Linked DNA regions of Hymenobacter swuensis DY53. The protein of the gene in region 2 interacts with the protein of the main gene of each other region in a pairwise test. Links are inferred from orthologs where the notes say so. Each region holds a gene or a part of one and is shown on either strand. Other genes may lie near its edges.

Region 1 (7,682 bases), 3.1 Mb from region 2 along the record:
GAGAATGTTCTCCCAGCTCCAGTTGGTCACGAACTCCGTCCCGTAGGCCGACTGCGCCACCGAGCCGTTGCGGTCCAGGGTGTTGGAACCCTGGTAGATGCCGGTGCGGGCGTTAGACAGCGTGAGGCCCAGGTTGGAGCGCAGGCTCAGGCTGGGCAGAATCTGGTAGCTGGCGTAGGCCGTGGTGAAGGTGCGGGTGGTGCGCTGGTTGTTCTGGTAGTTGCCCGGCTGCTCATCAATAAGCGGGTTGATGAAGTTGCCCGCGTTGGGAAAAATGGCCAGGTTACCGTTCTCCTCGTAGGGCGTAAGCAGCGGGTTGATTTTGTTGGCCTGGTTGGTGGGGTCGCGCCGCCGGTCGAGGTTGAAGTAGGTGAGCTGACTTTGCAGCCCCACCTTCACCTTGGCGTTGATTTTCTGGTCGAGGTTGAAACGGATGGAGTAGCGGTTGAGGTCGTCCATCCGGAACAGGCCCTGCTCGTTGAAGTAGTCGAACGAGGTGTAGAACTTGGTTTTGTCGGAGCCGCCGGCCAGGCCAATCTGGTGTTCCTGCTGCACGCCTTGGCGCAGCAGCATATCCATCCAGTTGGTGCTCACGCCGTTGTTGATATTCTGAATTTCGAGCGGCGTGAAGATCTTGCTGTCGTTGGAGACATCCGTCCAGGTGCCGGTGGTGCGGTTGGCTTCGCGCTTCTGGGCCACGTAGGCCGCCGCATCGTTCACGCGCGGGTAGTACACGGCATCGGTGATGCCGTAGTAGGAGTTCACCGTTACGCGCGGCTGCCCCGAGGTGCCTTTTTTGGTCGTGACGATAATTACCCCATTGGCTCCCCGCGAGCCGTAAATGGCCGTGGACGCGGCGTCCTTGAGCACTTCCATGCTCTGGATGTCGTTGGGGTTGATGTCCTGAATGGAGTTGTACTGCACGCCATCTACGATAAACAGCGGGCCGTTCTGAGCCGTGATGGAGCGGTTGCCGCGCACGGCAATGTTCACGCCCGAGCCGGCCGAGCCGCTGCTGCGGGTAATATCTACGCCCGGCAGGCGGCCCTGGAGGGTTTCCATCACGTTGGCCGAGGGCACCTTCTTCAAATCCTCCTCCTTCACCGAGACGATGGCCCCGGTTACGTCGCTCTTCTTCACCTGCCCGTAGCCAATAACTACCACCTCATCCAGCGCCTTCTGATCGGGCTTGAGTGACACTTTGAGCTTGTCGAGGTTGCCGGCCGGTACCGTTTGGGGCACGTAGCCGATGTAGCTGAAGGTGAGCACCGCTTCCGTGCCGGCGGGCACGCTCAGCGAGAAGCTGCCGTCGTTATCGGTTGTGGCCCCGATGGTGGTGTTTTTGATAATGACCGTGACGCCGGGCAGGGCTTCGCCGGTAGCTGCATCCAGCACCCGGCCCTGCACCGGGCGGGTCTGCTGGGCCAGCGCCGTTCCCGCCGTCAGCAGCACCAATGAGCTCAACAGTAGGCTTTTTTTCATAGCGGGGAATTTTGACTGGTCGAAGAAAGAGCTGAGAGCCTGAAGAAGTAAGCCCTCACTAATGTTAGGTCTATCTCCGGGAGTTCCTGCCTTTCAACCCGCTGATTATTTGCGCAATCGTTGTCGGGAACGTTGCCAGTAGCCGAATTACGCGCTTTTTATCCGCCCCTGCCCGGCATATAGTAATGCCACACCACCTCCGTCAGCTTAAAAGCAGTTTCGGACACCCTGCCTATAAATTGTATTTAGCGCATATTCAGGCCGATCATATTCTGCCTTTCGCTATTCTACCAATCGCCACCCAGCCACAGAAGTGCGCTCAGCAGCATGCTCACCAGCAGCCCGGAAGCCAGCGGCATTTTATCGGATTGAGAAGTTTGTGTCACTGGTGCAGAGCCGTCCTACCATCGGTTCCCGCAGAGGGCACAGACGTTTGCGCAGCTGTTCAGACGCGCGCAGTTCTATTCGCGGGTTCAGGACGCCACCACCTTTGCATTACCCCTTGTTATCAAACACCGGCTCAATGCGCCCATCGGCCCCGACCTGCAAAGCGGCTTCGTACCGCGCGCCAGATTTCGAGGAAATGAAGCCGCGGATGACGCCGGTTTTGCCTTTGCGCAGAAGCTGGTTCATCTGGGCATCGGTGAGGGTTTTGCCACCCCACTCGAATGGGGCCCGGAACTGGCAGTCCTCGCGGAAGCGGGAGCAGCCCCAGGCGCTCTTGCCCTTCAGCATCTGGCCCAAGCGGCACACCGGGCAGGGTATCTGGCCGGGGTCCTGCGGGGTGGTAGGCTTGCTTTCGGCGGCGCGCACCAGTTCCAGGGTGCGGGCGGGCGTGAGGCGGATGGCGGCCCCGAACTTATTACCGACCTCGTCCAGGAAGCCCTGCATCACCTGAGTGCGGCCTTTTTTGAGCAGGTCGCCCACCTGCTTATCGGTGAATTTCTTGCCCTCGAATTCCACCGGCAGCCGGAACTGGCAACCCTCCTTCCAGCGCGAACAACCAAACGCTGACTTGCCCCGCAGGATGTGGCCGCTGCCGCAGGCTGGGCATGGGCCCAATGCCCCCGGCACGGCCGGCGTGGCGGCTGCCGGAGTCGGACGAGTAGCCGCAGGTTTACCAGCTGCCGGCGCGGCTTGCGCGGCGTTGGCTACCGTGACGGCGCGGCCGGAGCCGTCATGCTTCACCTCGTGCACCATTTCGCGCACCAGCTGTTTCAGCTCGCCCAGAAACTGCTCCTGGTCGAGCTGGCCGCCTTCAATCTGGCGCAGCTTCCGCTCCCACTGGCCCGTCAGCTCCGCTGACTTCAGCGTGGGGTTGCGGATGAGGCCGATGAGCTCCACGCCGGTGGGCGTGGGCACAATTTTCTTCCGGTCGCGGCGGATGTAGCCGCGCTTGAACAGGGTTTCGATAATGGCGGCGCGGGTAGAAGGGCGGCCGATGCCGTTTTCCTTCATAGCCTGGCGCAGCTCGTCGTCGTCCACGTTGCGGCCGGCGGTTTCCATGCCCCGCAGCAGCATGGCCTCCGTGTATTCGCGCGGGGGCTGGGTTTGCTTGGCGTCGAGGCGGGGCTTGTGGGGGCCGGTTTCGTCCTTTTGAAAGCTGGGCAGCACGGTGCTCACCACGTCGTCGTCGCCTTCGCCGGCCGCTTTGGGGGCCGAGGGGGCCTGCTGCTTCTCCGGGTCGCCGTATACTTCGCGCCAGCCGGGGCTCAGAATCTGCCGGCCCCGTACCCGGAAGGTGCGCCCGGCCACGTCGGCCGTCACGGTAGTGTTCGAGACTTCACAATCGGGGTAAAACGCGGCCAGGAAGCGGCGCGTGATGATGTCGTACACCTGCTGCTCGGTGCCGTGCAGACTGCCCGCACTGGCTCCGGTGGGGATGATGGCGTGGTGGTCCGTTACCTTCTGGTTGTTGAACACCTTGGTGCTCTTGCGGATTTTGCCGCCCGCCAGCAGCGGGGCCGCCAGCGCCGCGTGCGCCCCGCCCAGCCCGCGCAGGATGCCGGGAATTTTGGGGTATTGGTCGTCGGGCAGGTAGGTGGTATCCACGCGGGGGTAGCTCACCACTTTCTTCTCGTAGAGGCCCTGCACCGTCTTGAGCGTATCCTCGGCCGATAGGCCCAACTGGTTGTTGCACTGCACCTGCAGGGAGGTCAGGTCGAACAGCGCGGGCGGACTCTCCAGCGCCTTTTTGATTTCCACGTTGGTCACCGTGAGGGGCTGGCCGGTTACCTGGGCCAGGGCTGCATCGGCCTCCTCCTGGGTCACGAAGTAGCCGCGGGCCTTCAGGCGGGCCTTTTCGTCGGGCTCGTCGTCGTCCTTGCCCTTTTTCACCACGGCCACGTGGCTGAACATGGTGCCCCGGTACTCGGTACGCAGCACCCAGTAGGGCTCGGGCCGGAAGTTCTGAATTTCGTGGTGCCGGTCTACCAGCAATGCCAGCGTGGGCGTCTGCACTCGCCCGATGCTGAGCACCTGCCGCTGCCCGGGCGCGTACTTGAGCGTGAACAGCCGGGTAGCGTTCAGGCCCAGCAGCCAGTCGCCCACGGCGCGGCTCTTACCGGCCTGGTACAGCGAGTCGAACTCCGAGCCCTCGCGCAGGTTTTGGAAGCCCTGGCGGATGGCTTCTTCGGTGAGCGAGGAAATCCAGAGGCGCTTGGTGGGCTTGCGGTACTTGGCCTCCAGCAGCACCCAGCGCTGAATCACCTCCCCTTCCTGCCCGGCGTCGCCGCAGTTGATAACTTCCTCGGCGGAGGCCAGCAGGTTCTTAATCACGTTGAACTGCCGCACCACGCCGTCGTCGCGGCGCATGAGCTTGATGCCAAACTGCTCGGGCAACATGGGCAAATCATGAATGCTCCAGCGCTTCCACTCGGGGCGGTAGTCCTCGGGCTCGCGCAGCTGGCAGAAGTGGCCGAACGTCCAGGTAACTTGGTAGCCGTTGCCCTCGAAGTAGCCGTCCATTTTGCGGTTGGCACCCAGCACCTGGGCAATTTCGCGGGCCACGCTGGGCTTTTCGGCAATGCAAACTTTCACTCGTAGCGGATTGGATGAAGTACGCCAGCCGGGGCCAGCAGGGAATCAACAAAGATAACGGGGAGAAAAGTCCGGTGCACTGGACTCTTCTCCCCGTTTTTGAGCTGTCAAATATTCTAGCTGGCGACCTGCTATTCAGCCCCCAATCTTGTCACCCAAGTGCCCAATGCCATCAAGCAAAAAATAGAATAGAGGCCACCATACCAAAGCAGCCAACGTGTAGCATAGAGTTAGTTTGAATTTCTTTTTGAACAGCATTTTCACAGCGTACCAGCTATTAATCAACACAGTAGCAAAAAGGAACACGAGTAGAAGCAAGAGTACTGTAAACACACTCTCATCTAACCTACGGTCTGGCAAACCTGCTATGTAGGTAAATCCATACAGAAGTATACCCAAAATCAGCAGACCTCCATTGATAACCAGTAGCCTACGATACTCGGGTAATAGTATCATAGATAGTTTAGTGTAAGCTGAGAACCGTTTACAGAAAATAAAAAAGCAGCCCGTCAGGTTAAGTCCAAAACTCAATCTGACGGGCTGACAAGCTACCGGCAGCTATTGCTTTACCGTTTCAGGCGCAATGCGGGTGGGGGTCTGCTGGCCGCTGACGATGCCGACGGCAGCCCGGCCAATGGCCGTAATAACGGCCGTCATGTTGGGCAGATCCAAGCTTTCGACTTCATCGTCCACGGAATGATACTTCTTGTCGGTCGGAATCTGGTCGGTGCTGATGGTGTGGGCGGGTACACCCAAGCGGGCCAAGGTGGCGTTGTCGGAGCGGAAGAATAGGTTTTGCTCGGGGTACGGGTCGGGCTCGAAGCGGAACACAGTGCCTTTGGCGTTATCCTGCAGCATCTTGCCAAAATCCGACCGATCAAAACCGGTAATGAAGGCGGTGTTGGGTCCAAATTTGGCCTGCTTGCCAATCATTTCGATGTTGAACATGGCCACCACCTGCTGGGGATTGAGTTGCTTCGAGAAATGCCGGGCTCCGAAACCGCCAATTTCCTCGGCCGTGAAGGCCACGAACACCAGCGGGCGGGCGTTATCGTTCTTCTTCTTGAAATATTCGGCCAAGGCTACCACAGCAGTAGTGCCGCTGGCGTCATCGTCGGCCCCGTTGGCAATGGAGTCACCGACCACGGCGGGTAGGAAGCCCAGGTGGTCGTAGTGGCCGCTGAACACCACCTGCTCGGTGGCGCGGGCGGCATCTTTGCCAGGCAGCACGCCCACCACATTACGCAACTCCACCGTGCGGATGGTGGTGGTAGCGGCCACTTGAAACTTAAGGGGCGTAGGGGCCGGAGGCGCCAGAATAAGCAAGGTGGTGAACGGAGCCGGCTTATCGGCCCGCAGGCCGCCGCGTTTCACGTAGCCAGCCACTCTGGCAAACGCGGCCGCCTGCGTGGGGTCCACAAACACAATAGTGTTTTCCTTAGGGTCGAGCAGTGCCCGCACGTCCTTCATCAGGTTGTCTTTGGGACCAATGGTGACAACGCGGGCAGCGGGTTCATCGGCCTCCGTCCAGTTCAGGTGCGGCTGGCCGGAAATCAGCAGCAGCTTATCCGGGCTTACATTGCTACCGTTGATGGACACGAAGGCGGCCGCCGTACGGGCCTCATAGGCCGGAAATGTCTGGGCGAAAGACGTCAGACCCGGCAGCGGCTCCAGACCGATGCGCTGGAATTCAGCGGCCAGAAACTCGGCGGCTTTCAGGCTGCCAGGCTTGCCGGTGGCGCGGCCCTGCATATCATCAGCGGCTAGGGTACGCACTATCCGTTCTACCGTAGCGGCCGAAACACCGGCTGTCAGTGGGGCAATGGCTGGTTTTTTCTGAGCATAAACGTTGGCACTGAACAGAGCGAGGAACAGAACGAAGGGGGGGAATTTTCGCATACCGCAAAATAACCATTTTGTTCTTTAGCCGGTACAATTTGTGTGCCGTAACCAGCCGGTTTCTGCTGGTTTATTTTCTCACTTCACCTTCCTTATAGCATGCGCCTTTCCTTGCCTCTGCTCCTGCTGCTGGGGGCCTGTCAGACAACAGCTCCTACAACGGAAACTACCACTTCTGCTGCTCCAGCTACTCCACCCGCCGAGCTACGGGGCACCCGCTGGCTTCTGCACGCTCTCGACAAACAACCAACTACCCCTACGGCTGGCAAGGAGGTGTATCTGCAACTCAATACCACCGAGCTACAGGCAGAAGGACAGGCGGGGTGCAACCGTTTTCGGGGTAATATTGAGTTGCCCGCCACCGGTCAGCTACGCTTTGGACCGTTGATGGCTACCAAAATGGCCTGCCCTGATCTAACCATCGAAACCGGGTTTATGAGTGCGCTGAACGCCGCCCGCACCTACCGCATCAGCCGTGACACACTGCGGCTATACGGGGAACCTGCAGGGCTACCTCTGGCGGAGTTGCACAAAGGTCAATAGGGTAACCACCGGTTTGTAAAAAGCCCGGCCGCCCGACAATTCGGACGGCCGGGCTTTTTACAAACCGGTGGTTGCTTTACTGCGTGTCTACTTTGGCCAGTACCGCGCCCCAATCGGCATCGGTTTTGGCAGTGGCAGCTTCGGGAGTTGCCTTTAGCGCGGCGGCCAGCGCGGGGGCAGCCGCCTGCAGGGGTTTCAGCCCGAGCTTTACCGGCAGTAGCTGTCCATCGGGCCGCAACAGGTAATAGGTGATTTTGTCTTCGACCTCGTCATACCGTTCCCCTGTGCTGTACGGGCCCTGGTAATTGGCTTTGCGCAGGGTTTTGGCATAACGTTTCAGAAACGCGTACTTGCCTTCGTGCAGCACTTCCACGTACTCCGCACGCTGGCTGAGCACCGGAGCCTCGGTAAAGCGTCGGAACCTGCGCACCCGCGCCGGCTGCAGACCACGGGCTGGTACATCCAGCTCAAAGCTGGCCAGCTTCCGGTCATCGAGCACCAAAGAGTCCTTGCGGTGGAGCGGCAGCATCAGCAGCCGGTGGTTCAGAACATCGTACTTCACCGGCACCGGTGCCAAAGGTACACCGGTAGTCATCTTCAGCCGCGCCGGCAGCCAGCTGTTTTCCACATAAGGTGAACCAATCAGACCGTAAGACTCACCTTTAGGTAACACGGCTGCCGCACCGTTTGCTAAGGCATCGATGTTTGCCTGCGCAGCA
Region 2 (7,462 bases):
CCGGGCCCGCTGGTAAATGGGCAGCTTGGTGATTTCCTTGTCATCGAGAAATACGCGGCCGGAGTCGGGCTTCACCATGCCCACCGTCATGTAGAACGAGGTGGTTTTGCCGGCTCCGTTCGGCCCCAGCAGCCCCACAATCTCGCCCTGCTCCACTTGCAGCGACATGTCGTTCACTACCGTGCGCGACTTGTATTTCTTAACCAGGTGCTCGGCTCGTAGAATCATCGTGGGGCAAAGGTAAGGGGAAGCAGGAAGGTCAACAGGTGTGTCATTTCGAGGCGGCACAACGACACCTCAAAGCGCCGCTTGTACTGACGCGTCTCTACCCTTTTAACAACCTGCTACGCAGCGTTTGCTGGGCGGGAGTGGCAGCAGACTGCGTTTCGACGAGGTTCTTGACTTCTACTTCAAACTCGCGCGGGGTGGCCTGGCGTTCCTGCTCGGCACCGTTGCCGTGGCGGAACTTCACCCGTACGGCGTCGGCCGTCTGGGGCTCTACCAACGGGCGCAGCAGCTTCTCGGCGGTCTGCATCGTTACCGACTGCCCGTTGATAGCCACCACCACGTCGCCCTCGTCCAGACCGAAGGCGTTGTCCTCAGGCTTGGTTTTGGCTACCCGGAACTGGTCCTTGCTCTGGTCATAGGCGAAGCCCAGGTTACCGAACGCCTTCACGCGGGCCTGGCCGGTGGGCGCGTACGTCCACCCGATTTTGGCCAGGTCCTCGGCCAGCGGCAGCGGCTCGGCGCCCTCCACGTAGCGGCGGAAGAACGTCCCGATTTCGGGGTTGGTAAGGGCCACGATTTCAGGAATCAGGTCTTTGTCCTCGAAGGAGCGGGTGGGGCCGTACTTCTCGCGCAGGGCCAGCAGCACGTCGCGCAGCGTCTGGCGGCCCTGGCTCAGCTCCCGGATGCGAATGTCCAGCAGCAGCCCGATGAGCGCGCCCTTGTTGTATACGTTCTCATACATGTCTTTGTACGGGTCTTCCAAAATGCGGCGGCTCATCTCCGTAAACGACACGGTGGCGTACTTATCCGACTTGTCGATTTTCTCCTTCACGCGCTTCTGAAACTCCTCCGGCGTGATAAGCCCGCCCTGCACCTGCACCAGCTGCGACACGTACTCCGTCACGCCCTCGTACAGCCACAAGTGCTGCGACATCTGGGGGTTGCGGAAGTCGAACTCCCCGATTTCGCGGGAATGGATGTTGAGCGGGGCCAGCATGTGCAGAAACTCGTGCGAGGCCACTTCCAGCACCATACTGCGCAGGCGGTCGGCGTCGGGCAGCTCGGGCAGGAAGTAGAGAGAAGAGTAGCTGTGCTCCATGGCCCCGTAACCGCCTTTTTCGCTATTAAGCGCCGAGGTGAGGCTGGGGAAGTAGAACAGAAACTGGTAGCGCGGCACTGGCATCTTACCAAAGTACTTCGTCAAGGCCTCCGACATAGGCCGCAGCATCTGGCTTACGTCCGCAGCCTTCACCGCGCCACTCTCCGACAGCACGGCCACCGAAATGCGGGCCCCGCCGGTGCTGAAGCTGGCCGTATCGGGGCGGGCGTAGAGGATGGGGCCGTCGGCCAGCGTCACGTAGTTGGAGGCCGTGAATACGTCCTGCGTAGTTGAAGCGCGGCGCACATCCAAGGCGGTGGCACCGTAGAGGTCGGCGGGTTTCTGCACCTGCACCTCGTAGGGCAGCATCTTGTAGCCCTCGAAGTAGCCGTAGAAGCCGTAATGGTTAATAGTGAAGTTGCGGCCGGCATCAATGTTGGTGCCGCCGGGCTGGAAGATGAACTGGTCGTCCTGCTTCACGTCCCAGGTATCGTCCACCAGGTATTCGAGGCGGGCCAGCTTGGTTGCGTTGTCGATGACAAACAGGTTGGGGCCGTTGTTCTTCACCTTCAGGCTCTTGCCATTCTTATCAAACGCCTTGAAGCTGGTCACGAAGCGGCCGTAATCCTTCTTGGAGTACGAGCCGGGCACCACCGAGGGCATAACGTACGTAGCCTGCGCCTCACGGATAGCGGGGGTATTAATAACGACCTTCACCCGGTCGTTGGTCACCTGCTGCAAATCGAGGCGAATCTGGTAGCCAGCGGGCTGTTGGGCCAAAGCGGCCGAAGCGGTGGCGAGGCTCAGCCCGAGGGCCAGCAAAGTAGCTTTCATAAAACGAACAAGGATAGATGGGATACGGCACTAACGCCCCGGCGAAGATAGGTAGTATGAATGGGTGAACGGGTGGATTGTCATTACAGGCGAAGTACCCGAAGGACAGCTTTCTGGCACGAACGACACGCCGATTCCCCTGTACCTTGTCGGCATGCGCATCAAAACCATCAGCCGCATTATGCTGGCTACGTTTTTTATCGGGGCCGGCATTACGCATTTTACTAACCCAGCGGGGTTTCTGCGCATCGTACCGCCCTACCTGCCGGCTCCCCTCCTACTGGTATACCTGAGCGGCGCGGCTGAACTGGCCGGTAGCCTCGGGCTGCTTATTCCCGCTACCCGCTGCTGGGCCGCTTGGGGCCTGATGGCGCTACTGGTAGCCGTGTTTCCAGCCAACGTATACATGCTGCAAACCCGCGGCGCAGGCCTGCCAGTGCCGTTATGGGCGCTATGGGCGCGCCTGCCGCTCCAACTGGTGCTTATTGGCTGGGTGTGGAAAGTGCGTAAGTAACTGCTTCACTCACTCACCGCTACTCCCACCGGATGTCCTTCACCCGCAGCTGCAGGTTCTTCACGCCCCGGTACTCGTTGATTTCGATGGTGTAACAAACGCTGAACGGCTGGCCCTGACGAATTTGCTCGTGGTATTCGCCCAGCCCGAAGCCAATGGCATCCACGGTGTGGTGGCCGTCCTGAGTGAGGGTAAGCTTGAGGTGGGAGTTGCCTACAATGCGCGCCGAATCGGGGGTGGCGTACACCTGCTCGGAGGCAAACACCGGGTTGGGGTTGCCAGGACCGAACGGCTCCATCTGGCTCAGCAGCCGGTAAAACGACGGCGTAATGTCGCTTAGTCGAATGGTCCAGTCAATTTCCACGGGCGGAATCAGCTGCTCCGGCAGGATACGACCGGCTACAATCCGCTCGAATTTCTCCTGGAAAGCGGGCACGTTCTCTACCGGCAGCGTGAGGCCGGCGGCGTACATGTGGCCGCCGTACTGGTCGAGCAGCTCGGCGCAGTCCTCAATGGCTTGGTGCACATCGAACCCTACCACCGAACGAGCTGAGCCGGTGGCTTTGCCGTTGCTTTCGGTGAGGATAATGGTGGGCCGGTAGTACTTATCGAGACAGCGCGAGGCCACAATGCCCACCACGCCTTTATGCCAATCCTGCTTGAATAGCACGGTGGTGCGGGCGGTGCGCAGCAGGTCGCTCTGCTCAATCATTTCCAGCGCTTCCTTCGTTATGCTAGTGTCGAAACCCCGGCGTTCCTGGTTGGTTTTGTCGACTACGCCGGCAGTGGCTACGGCTTCTGCGGTGCTGCCGGCCAGCAGCATGGCCACCGAGCGTTTGGCGTCACCCATGCGGCCGGCCGCGTTGATGCGGGGCGCAAACCCGAACACCAGACTGCTAATGTTTAGCTCGGCGGTTTGCAGGCCGGCCAGTTCGCGCAGCGCATCCAGGCCGGGGCGCTGAGGCCGGGTCCGGTCGTTAATGAGGCGCAGGCCGTGGTAGGCCAGGGTGCGGTTTTCGCCGTAGATGGGCACGATGTCGGCGGCAATGCTCACGGCCACTAAGTCCAACAACTCATAGAGTTCGTCTTCGGGCAGGCCTTGGTGCTGGGTGAAGGCCTGCATCAGTTTGAAGCCCACGCCGCAGCCCGACAGTTCCTTGAACGGATACGGGCAATCCTGGCGCTTGGGGTCGAGTACGGCCACGGCCGCTGGCAGCTCGGGACCGGGTAAGTGGTGGTCACAGATGATAAAATCGACGCCGCGCTGGTTGGCATAGGCAATCTTATCCACCGACTTCACACCGCAGTCGAGGGCAATAATGAGCTGGTAGCCGAAGTCGTGGGCATGGTCGATGCCGGCGTCGGAAATGCCATAGCCCTCTTTGTAGCGGTCCGGAATGTAGTAATCAATGCGCTCCGGCCCGAAAAATCGGCACAAATAGCTGTACACCAGTGCCACGGAGGTAGTCCCGTCCACGTCATAGTCGCCAAATACCAGCACCCGCTCGCCCAGGTGCAGGGCTTGGAGCAGGCGGTCCACGGCGCGGTCCATGTCGCGCATGAGCAGCGGGTCGGGTAGCTGGCTGAGGTCGGGACGGAAATAGGAACGCGCTTCCTCAAACGTGCCCACATTGCGCTGGCACAGCAGGCTGACGATGGCCTCGTTTACGCGCAGCGCATCAGCCAGATGCCGGACTGTTTCAACGTCAGGCGCGGGCTTGCGAATCCATCGTTTTTCCATGAGTACAGAGGAGCCTAACAGCGGCAGTATCTCCAAAAGTACAAAAACAGAAGCACAGATTTTCGCAGATTCGGGTGCAGATGCCGCAGATTGAGGGGGTAGTGTTCGAGGCCGGCAAAACGTGTACCCCGGAGCTGGGCTCCGGCCCGCGTCAGAAGGGTCTTACTCCTAAGCGCAAGCCAGAGCCCAGCTCCGGGGTACACGTTTTGCCGGCCTGAATCAGCGAAACCACAGTTAATCAGCGAAAATCTGTGATTCTAGTTGACCGCATCGCCGCGCATTTTGCGGAACCGTTTGCGGGCTTCGGCCACGTAGATGCTGCCGGGGTACTTGGTGATAACCTGGTTGTAGAGCTGCTGGGCTTTCTCGCGGTCCTGCACGTTTTCCTCCTGAATGAGAGCGGCCAAGAACAGTGCGTCGTCGCTGAGCACATCATATTTGGGGTTAGCCGTAATGCGCTCCAGGGTGGCTAAGGCACCGGGATAGTCACCGGTGCGGCGCTGAAGCTGGGCCTTCAGGTACCAAGCGTCGTCCTGCAGCGCGTGGCCGGGATACTTGGCCAGCAGAGCATCGAGGCCGCGCAGGGCTTCCGGCAACTTGTTCTGGAATACCTGCTGCTCCACCACGGCGTAGTCGCGCAGGGCCACGCCGGCCGTGTCCATGGCCGTGTTGTCGGTGATGAGCAGGCTGAGCTGCATGGCATCGTTGGCAATTTCTCGGCTGGTGGCCTGCTTGAGAATATCCAGATGCGACTGGGCCAGCTTGAAGTCGCCGGCAAAGTAGCTGAGGCGGGCGTTGCGCAGCTTGGCATCATAACCCAGCGGCGTATCCTTGTGCGACTTCTCTACCTGCGAGTACAACAGGGTAGCTTCCCAAGGCTCGGCGCGCAGCAGGTAGATATCGGCCAGATCAATCTTTGCCTGATCCACCACATCGAGGCTGGCGCGGGGCATGGTGATTACCTCGTTGAGCAGCTTCATGGCGGGTTCCTTCTCATCGAGCTGGAAGGCGCGCAAGGCCGCCATGCTACGCAGCACCGGGGCCGTATCGGGCGTGCGGCCCAGGTCAGTAAGCACCTGCTCATACTCCTGCAGCAGGCTCCGCAGCTGGGCGGGGCTGACGGGGTACGTGTTGCGTACCTGGTCCTCGCGGGTCTGCACGAGGCGCTGGCGGGCCAGGGCGTAGTACGGTTGGTTGCGGTACTCGCGCACCACGTAATCGTAGCCTTGGATTGCGCTTTCGTAGTCTTTGTTGCGGCGGGCAATTTCGGCTACTTCCAGTACGCGCTGGCCTTCGGTACGGCCGCGCCGGTCGAGGGCTTTGGCCTGCACCAGCGCGCCGGTAAAGTCGCGGCGCTGCACCTGCAGCCACAGCAGCAACTCACTGTACACAGGCAGCTCGGGGTTTTTCTGCACCAGACTCAGCAGCTCTTTTTCCAGCGTGGCAAAGTCCTTATCTTCCTGGAGGCTGTTTTGAAGCATGTTGCGCACGAAGGGCAGTTGCCGCTCATCGTCCTGCACCAGACGCAGAGTTTCGGCCATCAGCTTATCCGTCTGGCCCTGCTGGGTGTAGAGCTGGATGAGCTGGGGGCCGAACTCGGTTTCGGAACGGGCCAGCTCCCGGCCGCGCAGATAGGTACGGATAGCCCAGTCAGGTAACGCCAGCTTCTGAAACTCGGTGGCTACGGCTACTACCTGTTCCGGGGGCAGCTGGGCCAGCACCCGCTCCCACTGCTTTTGGGCGGCTAGCTCATCGGGAGCCTGGGCGTACACCTGGCCCAGCGTGACGCCCAGCTTGGCTTCCTGGGGCCGTTGCTTTTGGGCACGCTTCACCAGCTTCTCGGCATCTTTGGGGCGCTTGAGTCCTTGCAGGGCAGCCAGGTAATCGGGCAGGATGTTGGGGGCCGTCTGCTCATCGTTGCGCAGTCGGCCGAACAGAAAGGCGGCCTTCTCATGCTCGCCCTTGCGCTCATACTCACGAGCTAGCTGCACCTGGCTGTCTTCCTGAACCTGGGCTACCACCGGCCCGGCTGCCAATAGCAACACGGTCAGCCCTGCCTTCCCTACTCCCAAACGCAACGACTTTTTCATAAGCGCATAACGAAAAGACCCTGACGGTGATTCAGTGACCTAGTGATTTAGTGAGCTGACCGTTGAGCCTGTAACACTTGCGCAGCCTGCATCTCAGGCTCATTCAATTCACTAAATCGCCAAGTCACCGATTCGCTAAATCAAAAAAGGGCCGCACCTCTAAGGTACGGCCCTTTTGCTGTTTCTTACTCAGCCTGGTTTAGAAGAACTTGGTGCGGTTGTCCTTCACGTTGGCGTGTTGCTTAATAGCCTCATAGATAAGACCATCGGCGCGGGCTACGCGCTGGGCGGTGAGCTGCTGCTTGGCTGCTTTCACGTCAGCCGTGGCCGGCGCGGGCGTAGTGCTTACCGCTTCCACGATTAACACACCCTGCTCGCCAGCAAAGGCTTTCGACTTCTGGCCGGCTTTCAGCCCGAAGGCTTTGCCCACGGCTACCGGCTCCGAGCCGAGGCCGGGAATCATGCCCTGACCCAGAACCACGTTGTCGGCGGTTTTCACCTGGGCGCCGTTGCCGTACGCCTGAGCAATCTGCTCCAGCGAGCTGCCTTTGGCGGCGTTCAGCTTGCTGATGATCTGCTCAGCTTTCAACTCATTGCGCACGAGGGCCGTTACTTCCGGCTTCACGCTAGCCACGTCGGCGGTGCCTTTGGTCCGCTCACCGGTCAATACCGCAATTACATACTGGTCGCCCACGTCATCAAATACCCGGGATACGTCGCCTACCTCGGTAGGCGAGCCTTCGGGGTTTACGCCGTAGGCCCAGCGCACAATGGAGCGGGCGTTCTGGATGTTGTTCACAGCTTGGTCGCCGCGGCCGAGGCCTTTGGCTTCCATTTTCTGCAGGCTCTTATCCTTCGCCACAGCGGCGCGGAAGGAAGCCAGATCGGTAGCGGCACCTTTCAGCTCCTGCGCTTTCTGGTACGCGGCGTCACGGGTAGCATCGGTGGGCTGAATG

What was found.
Region 1: the proteins of recJ (region 2) and HSW_RS08875 interact in binary tests that used the Escherichia coli proteins (3 or more experiments, as listed by UniProt). The link is inferred for Hymenobacter swuensis DY53 from one-to-one orthologs.

What each region holds. Positions count from the first base shown.
Region 1 is NZ_CP007145.1:1,731,287-1,738,968, reverse strand. What follows is about bases 1,750-4,844. They hold HSW_RS08875 (type IA DNA topoisomerase), read right to left. Parts: upstream 4,522-4,844; coding sequence 1,978-4,521; downstream 1,750-1,977. In the rest of the region: HSW_RS08880 (SusC/RagA family TonB-linked outer membrane protein), read right to left, coding at 1-1,482; HSW_RS08865 (M20/M25/M40 family metallo-hydrolase), read right to left, coding at 5,080-6,420; HSW_RS08860 (META domain-containing protein), read left to right, coding at 6,520-6,963; HSW_RS22685 (hypothetical protein), read right to left, coding at 7,040-7,682.
Region 2 is NZ_CP007145.1:4,849,681-4,857,142, reverse strand. Bases 2,056-4,930 are described here. They hold recJ (single-stranded-DNA-specific exonuclease RecJ), read right to left. Parts: upstream 4,417-4,930; coding sequence 2,695-4,416; downstream 2,056-2,694. Other genes in these bases: HSW_RS22015 (tetratricopeptide repeat protein), read right to left, coding at 4,674-4,930; HSW_RS22025 (DoxX family protein), read left to right, coding at 2,316-2,675; HSW_RS22030 (M61 family metallopeptidase), read right to left, coding at 2,056-2,161. Outside these bases: lptB (LPS export ABC transporter ATP-binding protein), read right to left, coding at 1-228; more of HSW_RS22030, read right to left, coding at 326-2,055; more of HSW_RS22015, read right to left, coding at 4,931-6,506; HSW_RS22010 (peptidylprolyl isomerase), read right to left, coding at 6,706-7,462. UniProt on the Escherichia coli protein: Single-stranded-DNA-specific exonuclease.